One region of the Alteromonas fortis genome, then DNA from elsewhere that is predicted to be linked to it. Evidence: predicted binding sites of a transcription regulator. Region 1 holds the regulator's gene; each other region holds the start of a gene.

Region 1 (4,614 bases):
AGCACTGCTTGTGCCTAAACTCATAATTAACTAGCTTGGTTTGTGATAAAGGCGCCATTATACATTAAAGCGCCTTTTCGAGACTATGGCTGTGTGGTTAAATTTATCCAGAAACGTTAAGTACTGATTAAAGCGTATGTGGCTAAGCCCCAGATTTTAACCGCTAAATGCGCAGTTTTTTATGAAAAACGCCCATCGCCGACTCGCCATTTATCGCCACCAAGTGTCTTGATATGCAAGCGCAATTAAGTCGTTAACTACACGGTTATCGGTGATTCAAATCCATCAGGCTTAATTGCTAATACGTCACAATTCAGTTCATCGATAACGTGTTCGGCAGTATTGCCAATAAGCGCTGCTGAAATACCCACCCGTCCCACTGTGCCTATTACAACTAACTCTGCATCGAGTGTTTTTGCTACTTGTGGGATAACTTTTTCAGGTAAGCCTTCTTTCACCACACATTTATTATCTGGTATACCGTATTTGAGTGCGTGACTACGCATTTCCTTCATATGATGGTTTTTTACCGCATCGTGATACGTGTCTGGGTCAAACTCCGGCACTTCGATGGCAATGTTGAGTGGTGTTGAAGGGTAGCTGTTGACTAAATTAACGTTACCTTTCAGCAAAGACGCATAGTCATTCGCGATTAATGTAAGCTTGTCGTTTAGTGCAGCGTGTTCATCATCTTCGCTCCCTACGTTCACTGCAGCAATGATTTCACCGCCTTCTGGCCAATCATGTTCTTTCACGAGTAGAACAGGGCGAGGGCATTTGCGCATTAAGTGCCAGTCCGTAGGTGTAAAGATCACTGAGGCAAGGTCGTCATGTTTTTTAGTAGCTTTTACTACTAAGTCGATTTGGTTATTAAGGGCGTAATAAATAATCGACTCATAAGCACGGTTGTTCCACTCAACCACAATATCGGTCTCTGAAAAGCCTTGTTCTTTTAGCTGGGCAGATAGCCATTTGGCGTGTTCTTTTGTAACGGCATCGCGCATTGATTCACGTTCGTCGGGGCTAAGCATGGTTGTCATATCGTAAGACAAATCATATACCACCATCATAGCGGTAACCGTGGCGCCGGTTTTTGATGCAAGTTCATAGGCACGGCTTAGGGCAGGCTGGTTGTCGCGTTCCGCGTCCACCACGGCAAGAATTCGTTTACACTCAATCATAACGTCTCCTCAACTACAAAGCTTTGTATGGCTGTCGACATCGATATTTTTTCAAAACAGTTTATAAAAACCATTTACATTAACTATAAACGACATTTAAAAAAACGTGAGTTGTTTTGGATCAAGGCGTAAATAATTCGTTGATAAACAAAAAAGGCTACACTGAATTTTACGGGAGCTTTCATGCTCAATGGATGGATATTGTGTAACTCACTAAGGGAATACAGTGAAATTTTAAAGATTAAAACTAAAAAGCGCGCATGTAGCGCGCTTAAGATAAAAGAAGAATAAATTAACCGTTACAAACTACGCTAGGGCCATTTAACGCCTCTAGCTTGGTATTTAACCGGTCAAAATCCAAAATAGAGATCAATTTACCGTCTACCTTGATAATGTTTTCCTTCTGAAAACGACTTAATAGACGGCTAATGGTTTCTATCGTTAAGCCTAAATAGTTGCCGATTTCGTTTCGGGTCATAGTTAGGTGAAACTCTCTGTGCGAAAAGCCACGCTCTTCAAAACGCTGGGAAAGGTGTGATATAAAATACAGCAAACGCTCTTCAGCAGTACGCTTGTTTAAAAGCATGATCATGTCGTGATCTTGTTTTATCTCAGCGCTCATAAAGCTCATGATCTGATGGCGTAGTTTGGGAAATTGAACCGACATTTCATCAAGTGTGTCATAAGGCAGTTCACACACCATGGCGGTTTCTAGCGCAGAAGTGTAACTTTGATGCTTACTTTCACGCAGGGCATCAAAACCAATAATATCACCCGGGAAGTGGAAGCCGGTGATTTGCTCTTCACCTTCTTGATTAGTTACAAATGATTTAAAAGAACCTGTTCTTACCGCAAAAAGGGAACGAAATTTATCGCCAGTTTGAATGAGCGTATCGCCTTTATGAAGCGGCTTTTTGCGCTCGATTATATCGTCAAGAGATTCAATTTCTGTTTTGTTTAGTGCAACGGGTAAACACAGGTGACTAAAGCTACAGTTTTGACAGTGAATAGAAAATTGGCTTCCTTTGCTCATAATGCTTGCTCTTATAAAGACCCCACGACAATAATACACCTATTTTTAAACGATTGCGCCATGAATAAGATAGGCTGCATATATGGCCATTATTACTGCGATGAGTTGTCTAACGTGACTGTTTTGAAAACTACTAACAATATACTGACTGCCTGCACTTGCTGCGAGTAGCGTTGGCAAAGTACCTAAACCGAAGAAAAACATCACGGCGGCGCCTTGTACTGCATTGCCCGCAGCCAAAGACCAAGTAAGTGTTGAATACACTAATCCACAAGGTAACCAGCCCCAGATAAACCCATAAGGGATAGCGCTAAAAGGGGTTTTGAACGGTAAAAAACGCTTAGATAATGGCTGCAGTTTAGAAAACAATCCTTTTCCAGCGTTTTCCAATACCGTTAAACCCGTCCACCATTTACCTAAATAACAGGCTAGCAACAACAGCATAAGGCCGCTAAGCAAAGATAGGGCATAGTTGGCAAGGGGCACGTAGTCGGCGGCTATTTTTCCAAGCGCCCCAGTTAGCGCGCCAGCGATGGTGTAGCTTGCTATACGTCCTATATTGTAGGCTAGGGTATAGGGTAATGCTGAAGCACCTTTTGGTGACACCATTCTTAGCGCTGCCACTATACCCCCGCACATGCCCACGCAGTGAACACCGCCAGCTAAGCCGATAAGAAAGGCTGAGAAATAATTAATCCCCTCCATGCGACTCTTGGCTTTTATCTACTTTACTATCCTGAAATTGCTTGCGTTGCTCAGCGAGCTTTTTTTCCTCAGGCGGAAGGTCATCATCAAACAAAATACTGTAACCCTGACGGTCTAAATCTTCAAACTGATTGGTTTTAACCGCCCAGAAGAATATCACAATTGCCACAGCTACTATGATGATCGCGATTGGTATTAAAACGTAAATTATGCTCATACTATTTGCCCAGAAGTCGCGTAGAGTTTGTCACTACTATGATACTGCTTAATGACATTCCAACAACCGCCATCCACGGTGAAAGCAGGCCTGTTACGGCGAAGGGTAAGATCAGCACATTGTAACCTAACGACCAACCAATATTTTGTCTTATTTTTTGTTTCACTTGGTGCGAGGTTTTAATTAACTCCGGCACAGAAAGTAGCTGGTCGCCTAGCAATATCACGTCGGCAGCAGTCTTCGCAACATCTGTCGCATTACCTACTGCTATCGCTACATCGGCACTAGCAAGCACTGGCGCGTCATTAATACCATCGCCCATCATCATTACCTTGGAGCCCGATTGCTGCATAGCTTGAACCGTTTCGTATTTCTGTTCTGGGGTAAGGCCCCCTTTAGCGGTGGAAATTGGTAAAGGTTTCGTTAGGGAGTCGACGTTTTGCTGTGTATCGCCGCTTAATACAGCTAGGGTATGACTTTTTGCCAATATATCGAGGGTTTCTTGGGTATCGTCACGCAGTGAGTCACGAACTTCAAAAGCCGCCATAATACGGCCTTTGACGGTAAGAAACACATTAGCCGAGGGGTAACCCTCGATAAATGATTGCTGTGATTCGTGAACACTGAATGCTGCTGAGCCCATGCAAAATAGTGTGTCATTAATTTCACCGCTAATTCCACCACCTGGCGTGACTGTAAAATTGGACACTTTGTGTATGGTGTTGCCGTTTGACGTTTTATCACCGCTAACGGCCTTATTATCGCTAAAGGCTTTATCCCCGCTAAAGGCTTTAGCAATAGGGTGCTCAGAGCGAGATTCAAGTGCGCGTGCAATGGAAAACGCGCTGTCGCTGTCTACGCCGTCAGCATACCAGGCGTTTGATATAGTGAACTTACCTTGTGTAAGCGTACCGGTTTTGTCGAGCGCGATAGTGTCAATGCCAGTTATTTGCTCAAGAGCATCGGCTCGCTTTAGCAAAATGCCTTGTCTGTTTAATTTCGCCATAGCGCAAGTGAGCGCTGATGGTGTGGCTAACCCTAAGGCGCAAGGGCAGGTTGCTACTAGCACCGAAATGGTGATCCAAAATGCATCAACACTGCCGTTATAGGCCCAAAAGGTGTAGGTTAACGCTGAAATCAGCAGTACCGCAGTCACAAAATATCGAGAAAAATTATCGGCTATTTGCGCGGCCTTGGGTTTGCTGGCCATCGCACTTGCTTGAAGCCTCACAATTTGATTTACCAGCGCATTTTTAAGTGTTTGCGTAACAGTAATGGTAAGGCTGCCGTCCTGACATACGGTACCACCATATACAACGCTGTTGTTTGTCTTGCGCACAGGGTTAAATTCACCCGTTAGCATAGACTCATCAACCGCAGCGTTACCTTCTGTTACCAGCCCATCAATGGGAATTGTCTCACCGGGCTTAACTAGCACTACATCGTTCACTTTTAGTTGCTTTGCTAAGCATTCAGTA
Region 2 (4,614 bases), 2.4 Mb from region 1:
AATAAATAATGACAAGGGCGTTACCGTCACAGAGTTTTTTCCTGGACAAGGGCCTAAACCTTGGCACTTCCCCCGCAGAAACAGAATTATCGCTGCGTTATCACTTGGAACCTTGGTAGTAGAGGCAAAAATTAAGAGTGGCACCTTGATAACTGCGAATTTGGCCGCAGATATGGGGCGAGAAGTATTTGCTGTGCCTGGTAGTATCTTTCACGCGTACTCTGAAGGCTGCCATTTGTTAATCCAACAGGGCGCCAAATTAGTAATTAATATTATCGATATTCTAGATGAAATTGGTCTTCAGCCTGAACAACTGGGCTTGGATGTTAACGAGCAAAACGAAAAAAGTGCAGCGAATAGCTTGGCAACCGATAAATTATTAGCTAGTGTGGATTATGACATCACCGCTATTGATGTTATAGCCCAGCGCAATGCCTTATCAGTATCGCAAGCAATGGCATCATTATTAGAATATGAGTTGCGTGGTTTAGTAGCCGCTGTCCCGGGTGGTTACGTTAAATTGAGGGGAAAATAATATGTTCGATATCCTCATGTATCTGTTTGAAAACTTCATTCACAGTGAAACGGAAATTCGTGTTGATCAAGACGAGTTGACGGAAGAACTTGTGCGCGCAGGTTTCCATCACGATGAGATTTATAAAGCCCTCGCATGGTTAGAAAAGCTAGCGGCTCTGCAAGAAACGGATATAAAACCGTACTTTTGTAAAGGGATTAGCACCAGCTTAAGCCGTATCTACACCCACGAAGAACAGATGCGTTTAGATGTGGAATGTCGTGGTTTTCTTATGTTCTTAGAACAGGTTAATGTACTAGACGCGTCTACGCGTGAGATGGTGATAGACCGCGTTATGGAAATCGATTCCAATGAATTCTGTTTAGAAGACCTCAAGTGGGTTGTGCTAATGGTACTATTCAACGTACCTGGCAAAGAGAAAGCCTACGCACAAATGGAAGATCTTTTGTTCGAAGAGCCAGACGGCGTGCTGCATTAATGCAGTCGTAGTCACTGATATTTAAATCTTTACTTACAAAATGCGCTGTGAAATTACAGCGCGTTAAGGCCTTAACGTCTAATACATGTCTAAAATAGACCACTCACTTTTTTCAGCGCACGAGCATGCTCTAGATGATAACTTCGGAGACTGCCCCGAGTGCGGCAAGCCCCTTCATATAAAGAACAGTAAATCAGGTCCATTTATTGGGTGTACAGGCTACCCTGAATGCAACTTCAGTAAGCCGCTTCACGATAAACAAACCACTATTCTTAAAACCTTAGATGGTATAGCGTGCCCCGAATGTGCTTCTGACCTTGCTATAAAAAAGGGGCGATTTGGTATGTTTATTGGCTGTACAAATTTTCCTACGTGCCATCACATAGAGCCTATTAAGGAAAAAGAAGACACCTTGGTAGATTGCCCAAAATGTAAGAAAGGGCATTTGATCTCGCGTACTAATAAATACGGTAAACAGTTTTTTGCGTGTAACCATTATCCACAATGTCGATATGTGCTAAATTTCGCGCCGATAAATGAAAGCTGCCCAGACTGCGGTTGGGGAGTATTGATAGATAAAAAGGGGCAGTTGCAGTGCCCTCAGCCTAGTTGTGGCTTTAAAAAGTAGTTATATGATTAACTAAACGAACAACTAAACCAAGAACTATACAAAGAGATCAAAACCATGTCTGATACCCAAAATGGGAACGTGAATACGTTTACACCCGTTGAGGCTAATACATCTGAAGTAGACCCTGTTGTTGCCGCTTTTGAAGCGGGAAATTTAATCGTTTATCCAACCGAAGCGGTAATGGGCATCGGATGTGACCCAGACAATGAAGCAGCGGTAAATGCGCTGTTAGAGATAAAACAGCGACCAGTAGAAAAGGGCGTTATTTTAATAGCTGCTAATTACAGTCAGCTATTGCCCTATGTTAACGACAATGCCATACAACCACATCGTCGCACCGATATTTTCTCAAGCTGGCCTGGCCCGAACACTTGGCTATTACCTAAGTCGTCATCGGCGCCTGTTTGGTTAACCGGTAAGCATAGTAAAATAGCAGTGCGCGTAACTAATCATCCAGTAGTAGTAGAGCTGTGCAATAAGTTAGGGAAGCCACTTGTTTCTACAAGTGCTAACCTAACCGGTCAACCGCCAGCCACCACTACTGAAGAGGCAAAAGCCGTATTCGCTGATTCCGTTTTCTACGTTGACGGTGCAGTAGGTGGTGCAACTAAACCCAGTACCATTCGCGATGGTGACACAGCAGAGGTAATAAGAGCATGACATCAGCAGAATTACTGGACGGTAAAAATGCCGCTGAAGTAATAGAACAAGTAAAAAGCTATCTACTAGGGCTGCAGGACACAATCTGCCAAACCCTCGAGCTCGCCGACGGAAAAGGTCAGTTTGTCGAAGACAGTTGGCAGCGTGAAGAAGGCGGCGGTGGTCGCTCTCGAGTCTTAAAAAACGGTGCGGTGATTGAGCAAGGCGGCGTTAACTTTTCACACGTGTTTGGCAGCCAAATGCCAGCATCAGCAACGGCAAATCGTCCTGAGCTTGCGGGCAGAAACTTTCAAGCAATGGGCGTATCACTTGTTATCCACCCACATAACCCGTATATCCCGACGTCGCACGCTAATGTTCGCTTTTTCATTGCGGAAAAAGAAGGTGAAGCACCTATCTGGTGGTTTGGTGGTGGTTTTGACTTAACGCCGTTTTACCCGTTCAAAGATGACGTTGTGCACTGGCATGATACCGCAAAGAAATTATGTAAGCCGTTTGGCGATGATGTGTACCCTAAGTATAAAAAGTGGTGTGACGATTACTTTTATTTAAAACATCGCAACGAAACTCGCGGCGTGGGAGGGTTGTTCTTCGATGACCTGAATGAGTTGGGCTTTGAACAGTCATTTGCGTTTATGCAGGCGGTAGGCAACGGCTTTATTGACGCATACGTTCCTATTGTAGAACGCCGTAAGCAAACCGATTTTGGTGAAAGAGAGCGAGACTTCCAGCTATATCGCCGAGGTCGCTACGTTGAATTCAATCTAGTATTCGACCGCGGTACCCTGTTTGGATTACAAACCGGAGGGCGCACAGAGTCTATTTTAATGTCGATGCCGCCGTTAGCCCGCTGGGAATATTGCTATACGCCCGCACCGGGTAGCGCTGAAGCTAAGTTAACTGACTGGTTAAAGCCTACTGACTGGTGAATTTAATTTAGTAAGGTCGCTTTTACTGATTTATCTGATGTCATTAATAAGGAAAACGCCGTGCGAGTTGAACACACGGCGTTTTTTGATCTGCATCAAGTCCGAATATCATCTTTGTTTCAGTGAGTTATCAAGCTTGCGCTGGATCAATGTTTCTCTTAACCAAGGGCGTAAAGTAGCGCCATCTTAGTTAAACACAAAAGAGACACATCATGCGCAAACACACATTATCTGCACTTTGTCTTACAATTGCTGCAATTTCACCTCTAGCTAGCGCTCATCAACAGGGCGATTGGATTGTCCGTGGCGGTCTAACTACCGTTGCTCCTGACGAATCTACTTCTAACATTGTCGCTGGTGGAACAGACCTCGGTGTTGCCCTTAATATTGATAATGATACCCAGCTAGGTTTGAACGTTGCGTACTTTATTACCGATAATATTAATATTGAGCTGCTTGCAGCAACGCCTTTTAAGCACGACGTGAACTTTTCTGTTGCAGACCCTCTTGGTACAGGGAACCAGCTTGGTGAAGTGACGCACCTTCCTCCTACATTAACCGCGAACTATTACTTCAACGACGCAAGCTCTGCATTTCAGCCGTACATTGGTGCAGGTATCAACTATACCTTTATCTTTGACGAAGAGTTTACGGGCGCAAATGAAACAGCGGGCTTAAGTGACCTATCGCTTGATAACTCATTTGGTGTATCGGCTCAGGTTGGTATGGACTATCAAATAGATACTAAGTGGCATGTAAACGCATCGGTTCGTTATATAGATATTGATACAGAAGCCACCTTTAAAGTTGGCGATGCTGCTGGAAAGGTTAGTGATATTGAAATAGACCCTTGGGTGTACACGATATCGGTAGGTTACACCTTCTAGGGCCTAAACCTAACAGTTGAAGCTTTCACAATTGCACTACTTTATACGCCACGAAGAGCGTAGACGGTAACAGGGGACTTGCGCGTTAAAAGGTTAATCTTTTCAACGCGCTTTTTTATTTTGTATTCACCATGTGATTGGCAAGTTGATCAAGTGCATCAAGTAACTGTTGAGCTAAGGCGATATCATTAACCGTTTTAAACATGGCTTTGCGCATACAATACATCCACTGCGCCTTCAACTCTGGTGTTACTGTGTAGGGAAGGTGGCGTGCACGCAAACGGGGGTGTCCAAATTGCTGCTGATAATCATCAGGACCACCCAGCCATAAACTCAAATATAAAAAGAATACATGACGAATTCTGTCTAATGGCTGAGGGTGAATAGCAAGTAGTTCATTCGCAAGTGGATCGGTCTCCATAATGTCATAAAACGTATTTGCTAATTCTCGTACTTTCTCCTCTCCACCTATACGCTCATATGGTGTACTCTGC
Region 3 (4,614 bases), 2.1 Mb from region 1:
CAATAGCTTGTCTGGCTTTAAGTCGGCTACGTTAGTGGGTACCACAAACGGAAACACCAACAATTTAGCCATTGTAAGCTCTATCGTTCATGTGGGTGCTAACCCGCCACTTATAGGCATGATAATGCGCCCACATACTGTGGTACGAGATACCCTTAGCAATATAAAGCAACAGGGCTTTTACACGCTAAATCACGTGTCGACTGATTGGCTAGACAAAGCGCACCAAACGTCTGCTCGCTACGCTCCAGATGAGAGCGAATTTGAAGCAGTGGGTTTAACGCCGCAGTTTAGCGAGTCATTTAGTGCTCCGTTTGTTAAAGAAAGTGAAATCAAGATGGGCTTAAAGGTGGCGCAACATTTAAAACTGCTTAACGAAACCGAAATGGTTATTGGAGAAATTCAAGAGCTTCATATGCCAGAGAACATTATTGATGCAGATGGATACGCCGATATAGAAAAAGCAAACACTGCCTGCATTTCTGGTTTAGATAGCTATCATAGCACTACGCGTGTTGCACAATTTGCCTACGCCAAACCCGGAGTCCCCCTAGCTAAAAAATGAACTTTTAGCAGATAGAAGGGTCTGATAATTACAATCAGGTATTATTACTCTGAAGTTTATTTAATCTAGATCAAGTGAAAATAAGACATTTCGTTCGATCTTTTTTCAAAAAGAGATAGTATTTAAACATTACACAAAACCTGCCTCATTGGGCAGGTTTTTGCGTTTAAGGTACTGAATAAAAAAGAATCATTATCGTTTCTATCTCTTAAGGAGAATGTTATGAAATCTGTAAATCGCCGTGACTTTTTAAAACTGTCTGGCTCTACAGTTATCGGTCTTACATTAGGTGGTGTAGCGTTACGTGCACAAGCTCAAGAACAATTGAGCGCTGATGACCCAACTGCGAAAGCATTAAACTACACACCGTCTTCAACCGTTGAAGGTGCAAAATGTGCAAACTGCATGTACGTGCAGGGTGCCGATGGCGAACAATATCGCCCTTGTAACATTTTCCCTAACAAGCTGGTTAACGCTGATGGCTGGTGTAGCGCTTGGGTTAAAAAGCCAGGCTAAATAATCACTCGCAGCTACATAAATAGCATACGTAAATAGCAAAAGCCCCCTATAATTATCGGGGGCTTTTTAGTTTCAATACTGCTTAACAAACTTCACATTCAAACCACGTGCTTTTATCTAGCGGCTCTCATTTAGTCCATTTTGTATGCCTTTTAAGCTGGGGTCATCAAAACGTGTAGGTAAAAGACCTGGCTTAATGAAAAAACCATGTTTAGCTTCAAAGACTTTACCTATCTTTAGCACATCTTCATCTTTCCACTTAGCACCGATAAAGCTAATGCCTACTGGAAGGCCTTTCACTTCACCCGCCGGTACTGTGAGATGTGGATAGCCCGCAACAGCGGCTAAATAGCCTATACCAATGAAACCAGCCGGCGAATGGTCGCCATACACACCGTCGATTAAAAATGAAGGGCTGTTTGAAGGCGCAACCAATACATCTACGTTGTGTTTTGCTAGCAATGCGTCAATACCGTTTTTGCCCGCTGTATCTTGAATAAGGCGAAGGGCGCTTTGATATGCTTCGCTATCAATAGACGCCGCGTCTAGCGACTTTTCAAAAATATCTTGGTTGAATAACGCTAGCTCTCGCTCGGTTTGGTTGTTAAAAGCAATAAGCTCAGATAAATTTCGTGCAGGGAGCTCTGCTGGTGACCCCGACAAATATTCGTTGATGCTGTGATGGAACTCGCTGAGTAAAACATTGTACGAGTCGGCCCAGAAGGAATCAGGCTGAGAAAAATCACTAATGTCCACCAGCGTAGCTCCCGATGCTCTTAACTGGTTTAGCGCACTTTCGTAGACTTGTAGTACGTGAGGGTTGTCGCCCTGGCGATACCTGACAACACCAATGCGTTTGCCTTTTAAATCTGTTGCCAGCATTTTCGATGAAGGCACGTTAGGTTGATGAGACGCTGTATTTTCAGTAGCACTATCGCTTGCATCTTCCCCAGCCATTACAGCAGTCATTAGCCATGCGTCTTGAACATTTGAGGTCATTGGTCCAGCCGTATCTTGGCTAAAGGAAATAGGTACAATGTGCGTTCTTGAGAGTAAACCAACGGTTGGTTTAAAGCCGACTACACCGTTAATAGATGCTGGGCAGATTATAGAGCCATTGGTTTCAGTACCTACGGCAAGTGATGCTAATCGAAGCGACATTGCTGCGCCCGAGCCAGACGACGAACCGCATGCGCTTCTTGATAATATGTGAGGGTTTCGAGTTAAGCCACCTACTGCGCTCCAACCGCTTATCGATGATTCAGAACGAAAATTCGCCCATTCAGACAAATTTGTTTTACCTAAAATAATCGCGCCCGCTGCTTTTAGCTTCGCAACAATAGGGGCGTCTCGTCCGGTGTCGTTATTGATTAGCGCCATAGAACCTGCAGTTGTGGGCATTTCTGCGCTTTCAATATTGTCCTTTAGCAATACTGGAATACCGGCTAACGGGCCTAATTCAGCTCCACTGGCAAATTGTTTATCGATTGATTTAGCTTCAGCTAAGGCATTGGGGTTTAGCGCTAAGACACTATTTGTCTTTTTATCCAACTCACCAATACGAGCTAAATACCCGCTCACAAGCTCTGCCGATGTAATATCGCCTTGAGCAATAGCTTGAGCCTGCAGGTATGCTGGCTCATCTAGCCACCTTTCACTATCGCTATCTTCATAGTGCGATTGCGACACGCAGGCGGTACACAGCAAGGTTACAGCCAGTAAATACCACTGTTTCAACATAGAGCTTTCCTTAACGCATTGTTTTTGTGAGAACGTTCTTATGCCATGACCTCTGTACCATCGGGCCTTATCTACGATTAGGTAAAAAGTGACGGACATAAAAGTATTGCTACGTTTGATATACGTTGAATCAAAAATGGTTCACTGTCTACACGATAAAATACGTATTTACAGTTTGGCGGGCGCCTTTGGCAGTTTGTGAAGCAGATTATCAAGCTGATATTCATCAAGCAGTAATTGATACCGACCATCTGCAACAAAGCGATGAAGGGTTGCATTAAACTCTGCTCTCAGCTTTGGGTTAGGTATAGCCGCGCGATATATTGAGATAGGAAACAACTCATGGAATTCTGTTTCCTCTTTATCATAGGCGCTGTTTTGAGACTTGAAGTAGTTGAAAATGTTTCTATCTAAAACAATCGCGTCCACATGATCGAGCATGAGCATATCGACCTGACGGTCTTGCCTTGCCATTTCCATATACATCGGCTCTAGCGCTAATGCTTGCTTGAACTCTTCACCTAATACCGACTGCGCAGTTTGAAACCCAATGACACGCTTTCCTTTGAGATTACTGACTTCGCTGATAACAAAGTTATTTTGCGTTTTTGTCACAACAACATTTTGATAAATAATGTATGGGTCGGATAGGACAGAATCATCCACATTGTGCGCAGCGCTTTGTGTAAGGCCTATATCCACAGTACTATCTTTTAGAAGCCGAGCAGTACGCCCAAATGGAACATAGATGGGCGAAAGCGTATGCCCCATTTCTGCTAATATGGCTCTTACCAGTTCAATTTCAAAACCGCTGTGTTCTTGTGAAATAACATAGGGAGGCTTATTCCAGCCAACCACTACGTCTAATTCACGGGCTTTAGTAGGCAAAGCAATGGCAACGGCACACAAAAAAGGAATAAGAATACGCATAAAACTCCGGTTAACTTTACAATCGAACCGCACTGATAACTACTATAGGCGCATTATTGATTCATACTAGTGGACAAAAGACTAAGGCACTAAAGCCTCACTGATACAGAAAATGGTGCCTATTGTTAACGCTTTTCGCTTGCTTTCATTTTGTTTAACGCCAAGCAAAGGTACAATAACTCTCAAAGGTCCCAACGAACGATAAATATGGCTTGGCTACAACTTCGAATTAATACTTCTTCTGAATACGCGGAATCAATAGGTGACATGCTAACTGCAAATGGCTCGCAGGCGGTTACCTATGTTGACGCGAAAGACACCCCAATGTACGAACCCAAGCCAGGTGAAGTGTTACTGTGGCCAGACACACAAGTAGTGGGTTTGTTTGAAGCAGATGCGGATATGAAAGGTATTCTGCAGCGCCTAGGTAAGGCGAAGGTGCTTGGTCCAGACTTCAAATACAAGCTAGAGCCGCTTGAAGACAAAGACTGGGAACGTGAATGGATGGATAACTTTCATCCCATGCAGTTTGGCGAGCGCCTTTGGATCTGCCCAAGCTGGCGTGATGTTCCAGACCCTGATGCCGTTAACGTGATGCTTGACCCGGGCCTTGCTTTTGGTACAGGCACGCACCCTACTACTGCACTTTGCCTACGTTGGTTAGACGGCATAGATATGACAGATAAAACTGTGGTCGATTTTGGCTGTGGTTCAGGTATCTTAGCCCTTGCTGCATTAAAGCTAGGCGCGAAGCGTGTTATAGGTATTGATATTGACCCGCAAGCCCTTCAAGCGACAAAAGAAAATGCGCGCCGCAATGGTGTTGAAGACCGCCTAGATGTGTATTTACCCGAAGACCA
Region 4 (4,614 bases), 1.8 Mb from region 1:
CATCGGCAATGGTATCGTTAAGTATTAAAGAATCTACCGATATATAGTCAGAAATTTGAATAGAGTTAGTAACAGTGAGCGTGTTGCCAGGGCTTGATTGAGCGGCGTTAACGCGTTGCTGAATTGCAACATGCTTTGCCGAAATCGTATCACTGCTAGAAACCTGGGTAAGCCCATTGCCGTTAAAACTCGCATTAAAGTCAAGCGGATGCTCAATACTTGAAGCGCTGCACTGCTGCGAATTCAGGACGTTAGTAAAATACATGGGGTAGCTTACCCGCACATCATTTTCGCTACTTGTTCCCGTAGCAGAAACACACGAAACATCTAAAGTGCCACCGGGGTTTGACGCAGAGGGTTCACTATCTATAGAGCACCCAGTTCCACCAGTTATCGTAGCTTGAGCACTATATTGAACGCCGCTGTTTAAAACATCCGTAAACTGTAAGTTGTCTATGGTAGGGCCGTTCGCTACATCAACCGTATGGGTAACGGTTGCTGAAAAGCTTGAACCCGCAGCAAGCTCGTTTTCCGCAGCCGAGCTTTGCGTTGTTACTTGGTAAAGTGCCGCCTCAACCGACGCGCTTTGCGTTGTGCCTATTGTTGGACCATTGTCACCTGTTGCCGTGTCACCAAACTCATATACGGGTGTGACTTCAATAACAAACGCTTCCGCAGGCGCTGCATTGCTGTCGATAGTGAAACAAACATTAGTAGTTAGATCAGGGCCATTGGTTACAACCGAGCCAACTGGGATATCTACCGTTGAAAAACTGAACCCTTCGGTGCCTGCAACGGTTTGCGCAATGATAGGATCTTCGAGCTCATTGTTGTTCGCAATGGGGTCGAATGTGCCGACATTAACGGTATCACTGTTGCTTCCTATAAATGTCGCACCATTGAAGGTTAAGTCTGCATCATGAATAACGCGCAGATAAGGACCATAGCCAGTGGTACCTGAGTTAGTTAATGGTATGTCGTAACAGAATGACTCTCCAATAAACGCGCTTTGCGGCGCTGCGTTGGTGATAACAGGGGTTGCTGCTTGTGCAGTTTGTAATGCACCTAGAAGTAATGAAGTACCGATAATGGCTTTGGACAATGTGCGGATCATGTCTTTCCTTTAGCGCGTATATTTATTAGAGAGATAGCTCTCTTCCATAATCTTTACCGAGAACACTCTTTAAAAAGTACTCGACAAGACTCTGAAAGCTAGATCAAGAATTTCGATTTCGCCAACAAATCAAACATTAAAATTAAATAAACAATAGCTAATATTTGTTGTTTATTAATAAGTTAGCGTAATGAAGCGCGGACATTACATCGACAGATTCAGTAAGAAAACTAGACATAAGGATAAGGAAAGGCTCTAGGGGTAACTCCCTATTTAAATTTGCAATCGCCCGCCCGATGTCGTCTTGAAGAGCTTTTTTAATAAAAAGTTTGGTCAAATTAGGCATTTGTCCAAACATTAAATTTTTGTTTTATTCGGCTCATAACATGAATAACACTTGTATTTATTGACCTTTGACAATAAACTTTCAGTAATTTCTGAAACTTCTGGAAAATAAGAATGAAAATGACGCCTTTAATTACATCTGCAGTCATGCACTTTGGCGAAATGGGAAGTCGCTGGGGCTTCAATCGAACAGTTGGGCAAATACTTGCACTTATTGTGCTTAACGAAGAGCCCATTTCGGCACAAGAAGTTGCCGATGCGCTCAATATATCCAGAGGCAACACTAGCATGGGCTTAAAAGAGCTACAGTCATGGCGCCTTGTTAAACAACACCATGTTCCCGGCGAGAGAAAAGAGTTTTTTATTCCGGCTGGCGATATTTGGACACTGGCCAATAGAGTATTTGAAGAGCGCCGAAAGCGTGAAATAGACCCAACCATGAGCCTACTTCGGGATTTACTTCTCGATGCACCTGCAAATGAAAAGGAGGCGAATGCTCAACATAAACTGAACGAAATCCATGATTTACTCGAATCAATTACGGCATGGTCTGAAGAGCTTCAGAATCTTGGGCCTGAAAAGTTAAACACGTTGATGAAGTTAGGTTCTGGCGTGGGCCGTATGCTTGAGCTTAAGGACAAGCTACTTCTGGGGAAAAACAGCGTTAACTAAGGGGGCTCTCTGTGGATGCATTCTTGCTGTCTCGTTTACAATTTGCGTTAAATATTAGTTTCCATATTTTGTTTCCAACCATCACCATGGCGATGGGCTGGTTTCTATTTTATTTTAAGCTGCGCTCTAACATTTCAGGTCACCCTGTGTGGATGCGCATGTATCGCTTTTGGGTACGTGTTTTCGCTCTAAGCTTCGCATTAGGTGTAGTAAGCGGCGTTACTATGTCATTTCAGTTTGGCACCAACTGGCCAGGGTTTATGGAAAAAGTAGGCAACGTAGCTGGCCCGCTTTTAGGCTATGAAGTACTTACCGCATTTTTCTTAGAAGCCACGTTCTTGGGGATCATGCTATTTGGTATACGCCGTGTTCCTAACTGGCTGCATACGGCATCTACTCTTATTGTCGCTCTTGGCACCACAACGTCTGCATTCTGGATATTAGCGCTTAATAGTTGGATGCAAACCCCACAAGGTTTTGAAGTAGTCGATGGTGTGGTTTATGCCACAAACTGGAAAGAAATCATTTTCAACCCATCTTTCCCCTATCGCTTCGCTCATATGATGTTGGCGTCTGGGCTAACGGCTAGTTTCCTTATTGCCGGACTTTCAGCATACCGAATGTTGAAAGGTGACGATAAACTTGCCCCAAAATTAGCACTTAAAACAGCTACCTACACGGCGGCCGTGCTAATTCCTTTGCAAATTTTTGCGGGCGACATGCACGGTTTAAATACCCTTGAACATCAACCTCAAAAAGTGGCGGCGATGGAAGGGTTATGGGAAACCACTGAAGGTGCACCTTTATTGCTTTTTGCTATTCCAGATGAAGAAAGCAAAGAGAACCACTTTGAAATTCCCATTCCCTATGGTGCAAGTTTAATTCTTACCCATGAACTTAAAGGAGAGATAAAAGGGCTTAATGAGTTTGAGGGAGAGCACCCACCTGTAGCCCCTGTTTTCTTCGGCTTCAGAGTCATGGTAGGTATGGGTATGCTAATGCTGGCTGTTTCATGGCTGGGTAGTCTTTACCTTATTCGCAAGAAAGAATTCCCTGCGTGGCTGAAACGCACGTTTGCGGGCATGGCATTTAGCGGCTGGATAGCAACGCTCGCTGGCTGGTACGTTACAGAAATAGGTCGACAGCCTTATTTAGTGAGTGGTGTCTTAAGAACCGCTGATGCGGTTACTCAACTACCACCTGCTAATATAGCCCTGTCATTCACGCTTTACCTTGTTATTTACACGGTGCTTTTAATCGCATACATGGGAACGCTTATGTTGATGTGCCGAAAAGCAGTGGAAATCGAGGAAATAACGACGGAAGAGCGCGAAGTAGCGAAGGCTAAGATGCAACCCTCTGAACCTGACCCAAGCACGGTATAAGGAGAGCAAACATGTTTGAAAATATATCAACAGAAATGCTTGGAAACATCTATGTCGGCTTACTTGGTTTATCTGTATTGCTGTACGCTATTTTAGACGGCTATGATTTAGGTGTTGGTGTATTAATACCGCCGAGAACAGAGGCTTTCCGCGACGACATGATAGCCTCTATTGGGCCTTACTGGGATGCCAATGAAACTTGGCTTGTGCTTGCCATAGGCTTACTGCTTATCGCTTTTCCTGAAGCCCATAGCGAGTTTCTGCAAACTCTGTACTTACCTGCAACTTTCATGTTGTTAGGGCTTATTTTGCGCGGCGTGGCGTTTGATTTTCGCGCTAAAGTTGTGCAAGTGAAAAAGCGCAAGTGGGATTTGGTATTTAAGTACGGTTCGCTATTAACTACGCTCGCGCAAGGTTACATGTTAGGCATTTATGTAACGGGGCTTCGCACTGATATTTGGGCTCAAGGCTTTGCTCTACTTGCGGCATTTGGAGTAACCGCAGCCTATGCATTTATTGGCTCATGCTGGTTAATACTTAAAGGCGAAGGAGAGCTTCAAGCAAAAGCGTATTATTGGGCACGCCGAGGTTTGGTTGTACTGGCTGTGGGAATTACTGCAGTAAGTATCGCTAACTTAACCTTACACGATGATGTGCGAGACTTATGGCTATCAGCACCTTGGGGTTATGTGCTTTTTGCTATACCTGTTGCATGTTTTGCGCTTTTAGCCTTATGTGGCGTGTTGCTTAAAAAGCTGCCTGACGCTCAAGGTAAAGGCGAATGGCTTCCGTTCTTTATAGCCTTGCTTGTATTTTTACTTTGCTTTAGCGCATTTGGCATTAGCTACTACCCCTTTATTATACCTGGGCAGATGACGGTGATGGATGCCCTCAGTGATGCTAACTCCCTTCGCTTCTTGCTAGTAGGTGTAGTTATTGTTGTACCTATTATTCTGGCTTATACGGCCATGGTATATAAAATTTTCTCCGGTAAATCAGAGAAGCTTTCATACTACTAGCATTTATTAATGGGATCTCAGCACATCCCAATTACTCAAAACAATAGTGAACATCACTGATAGTCAGTGGTGTTCACTT

Evidence for each region. The regulator FNR, encoded in region 1, switches genes on or off when oxygen is low (the NO sensors DNR and NnrR bind a similar motif). The targets are predictions, from matches to a motif close to TTGATCTAGATCAA.
Region 2: the regulator FNR is predicted to act here: its motif matches at 3,319-3,332, upstream of PCAR9_RS00135 (OmpW family outer membrane protein).
Region 3: the regulator FNR is predicted to act here: its motif matches at 626-639, upstream of PCAR9_RS19225 (high-potential iron-sulfur protein).
Region 4: the regulator FNR is predicted to act here: its motif matches at 1,521-1,534, upstream of PCAR9_RS17680 (GbsR/MarR family transcriptional regulator).

The regions. Positions count from the first base shown of each region.
Region 1 covers NZ_LR812090.1:2,377,503-2,382,116, reverse strand. Annotated here, with positions in the region: gene ttcA (tRNA 2-thiocytidine(32) synthetase TtcA) at 1-24, opposite strand, end outside; gene uspE (universal stress protein UspE) at 258-1,181, opposite strand; gene fnr (fumarate/nitrate reduction transcriptional regulator Fnr) at 1,474-2,214, opposite strand; gene PCAR9_RS10210 (sulfite exporter TauE/SafE family protein) at 2,260-2,919, opposite strand; gene ccoS (cbb3-type cytochrome oxidase assembly protein CcoS) at 2,906-3,136, opposite strand; gene PCAR9_RS10200 (heavy metal translocating P-type ATPase) at 3,138-4,614, opposite strand, start outside.
Region 2 covers NZ_LR812090.1:26,812-31,425, forward strand. Annotated here, with positions in the region: gene dprA (DNA-processing protein DprA) at 1-535, shown strand, start outside; gene PCAR9_RS00115 (DUF494 family protein) at 537-1,013, shown strand; gene PCAR9_RS00120 (DNA topoisomerase family protein) at 1,099-1,641, shown strand; gene tsaC (L-threonylcarbamoyladenylate synthase type 1 TsaC) at 1,699-2,304, shown strand; gene hemF (oxygen-dependent coproporphyrinogen oxidase) at 2,301-3,233, shown strand; gene PCAR9_RS00135 (OmpW family outer membrane protein) at 3,446-4,120, shown strand; gene PCAR9_RS00140 (group II truncated hemoglobin) at 4,236-4,614, opposite strand, start outside.
Region 3 covers NZ_LR812090.1:4,490,182-4,494,795, forward strand. Annotated here, with positions in the region: gene PCAR9_RS19220 (flavin reductase family protein) at 1-565, shown strand, start outside; gene PCAR9_RS19225 (high-potential iron-sulfur protein) at 788-1,081, shown strand; gene PCAR9_RS19230 (amidase) at 1,202-2,824, opposite strand; gene PCAR9_RS19235 (substrate-binding periplasmic protein) at 2,993-3,754, opposite strand; gene prmA (50S ribosomal protein L11 methyltransferase) at 3,962-4,614, shown strand, end outside.
Region 4 covers NZ_LR812090.1:4,137,663-4,142,276, forward strand. Annotated here, with positions in the region: gene PCAR9_RS17675 (tandem-95 repeat protein) at 1-1,114, opposite strand, end outside; gene PCAR9_RS17680 (GbsR/MarR family transcriptional regulator) at 1,574-2,131, shown strand; gene PCAR9_RS17685 (cytochrome ubiquinol oxidase subunit I) at 2,143-3,516, shown strand; gene PCAR9_RS17690 (cytochrome d ubiquinol oxidase subunit II) at 3,528-4,535, shown strand.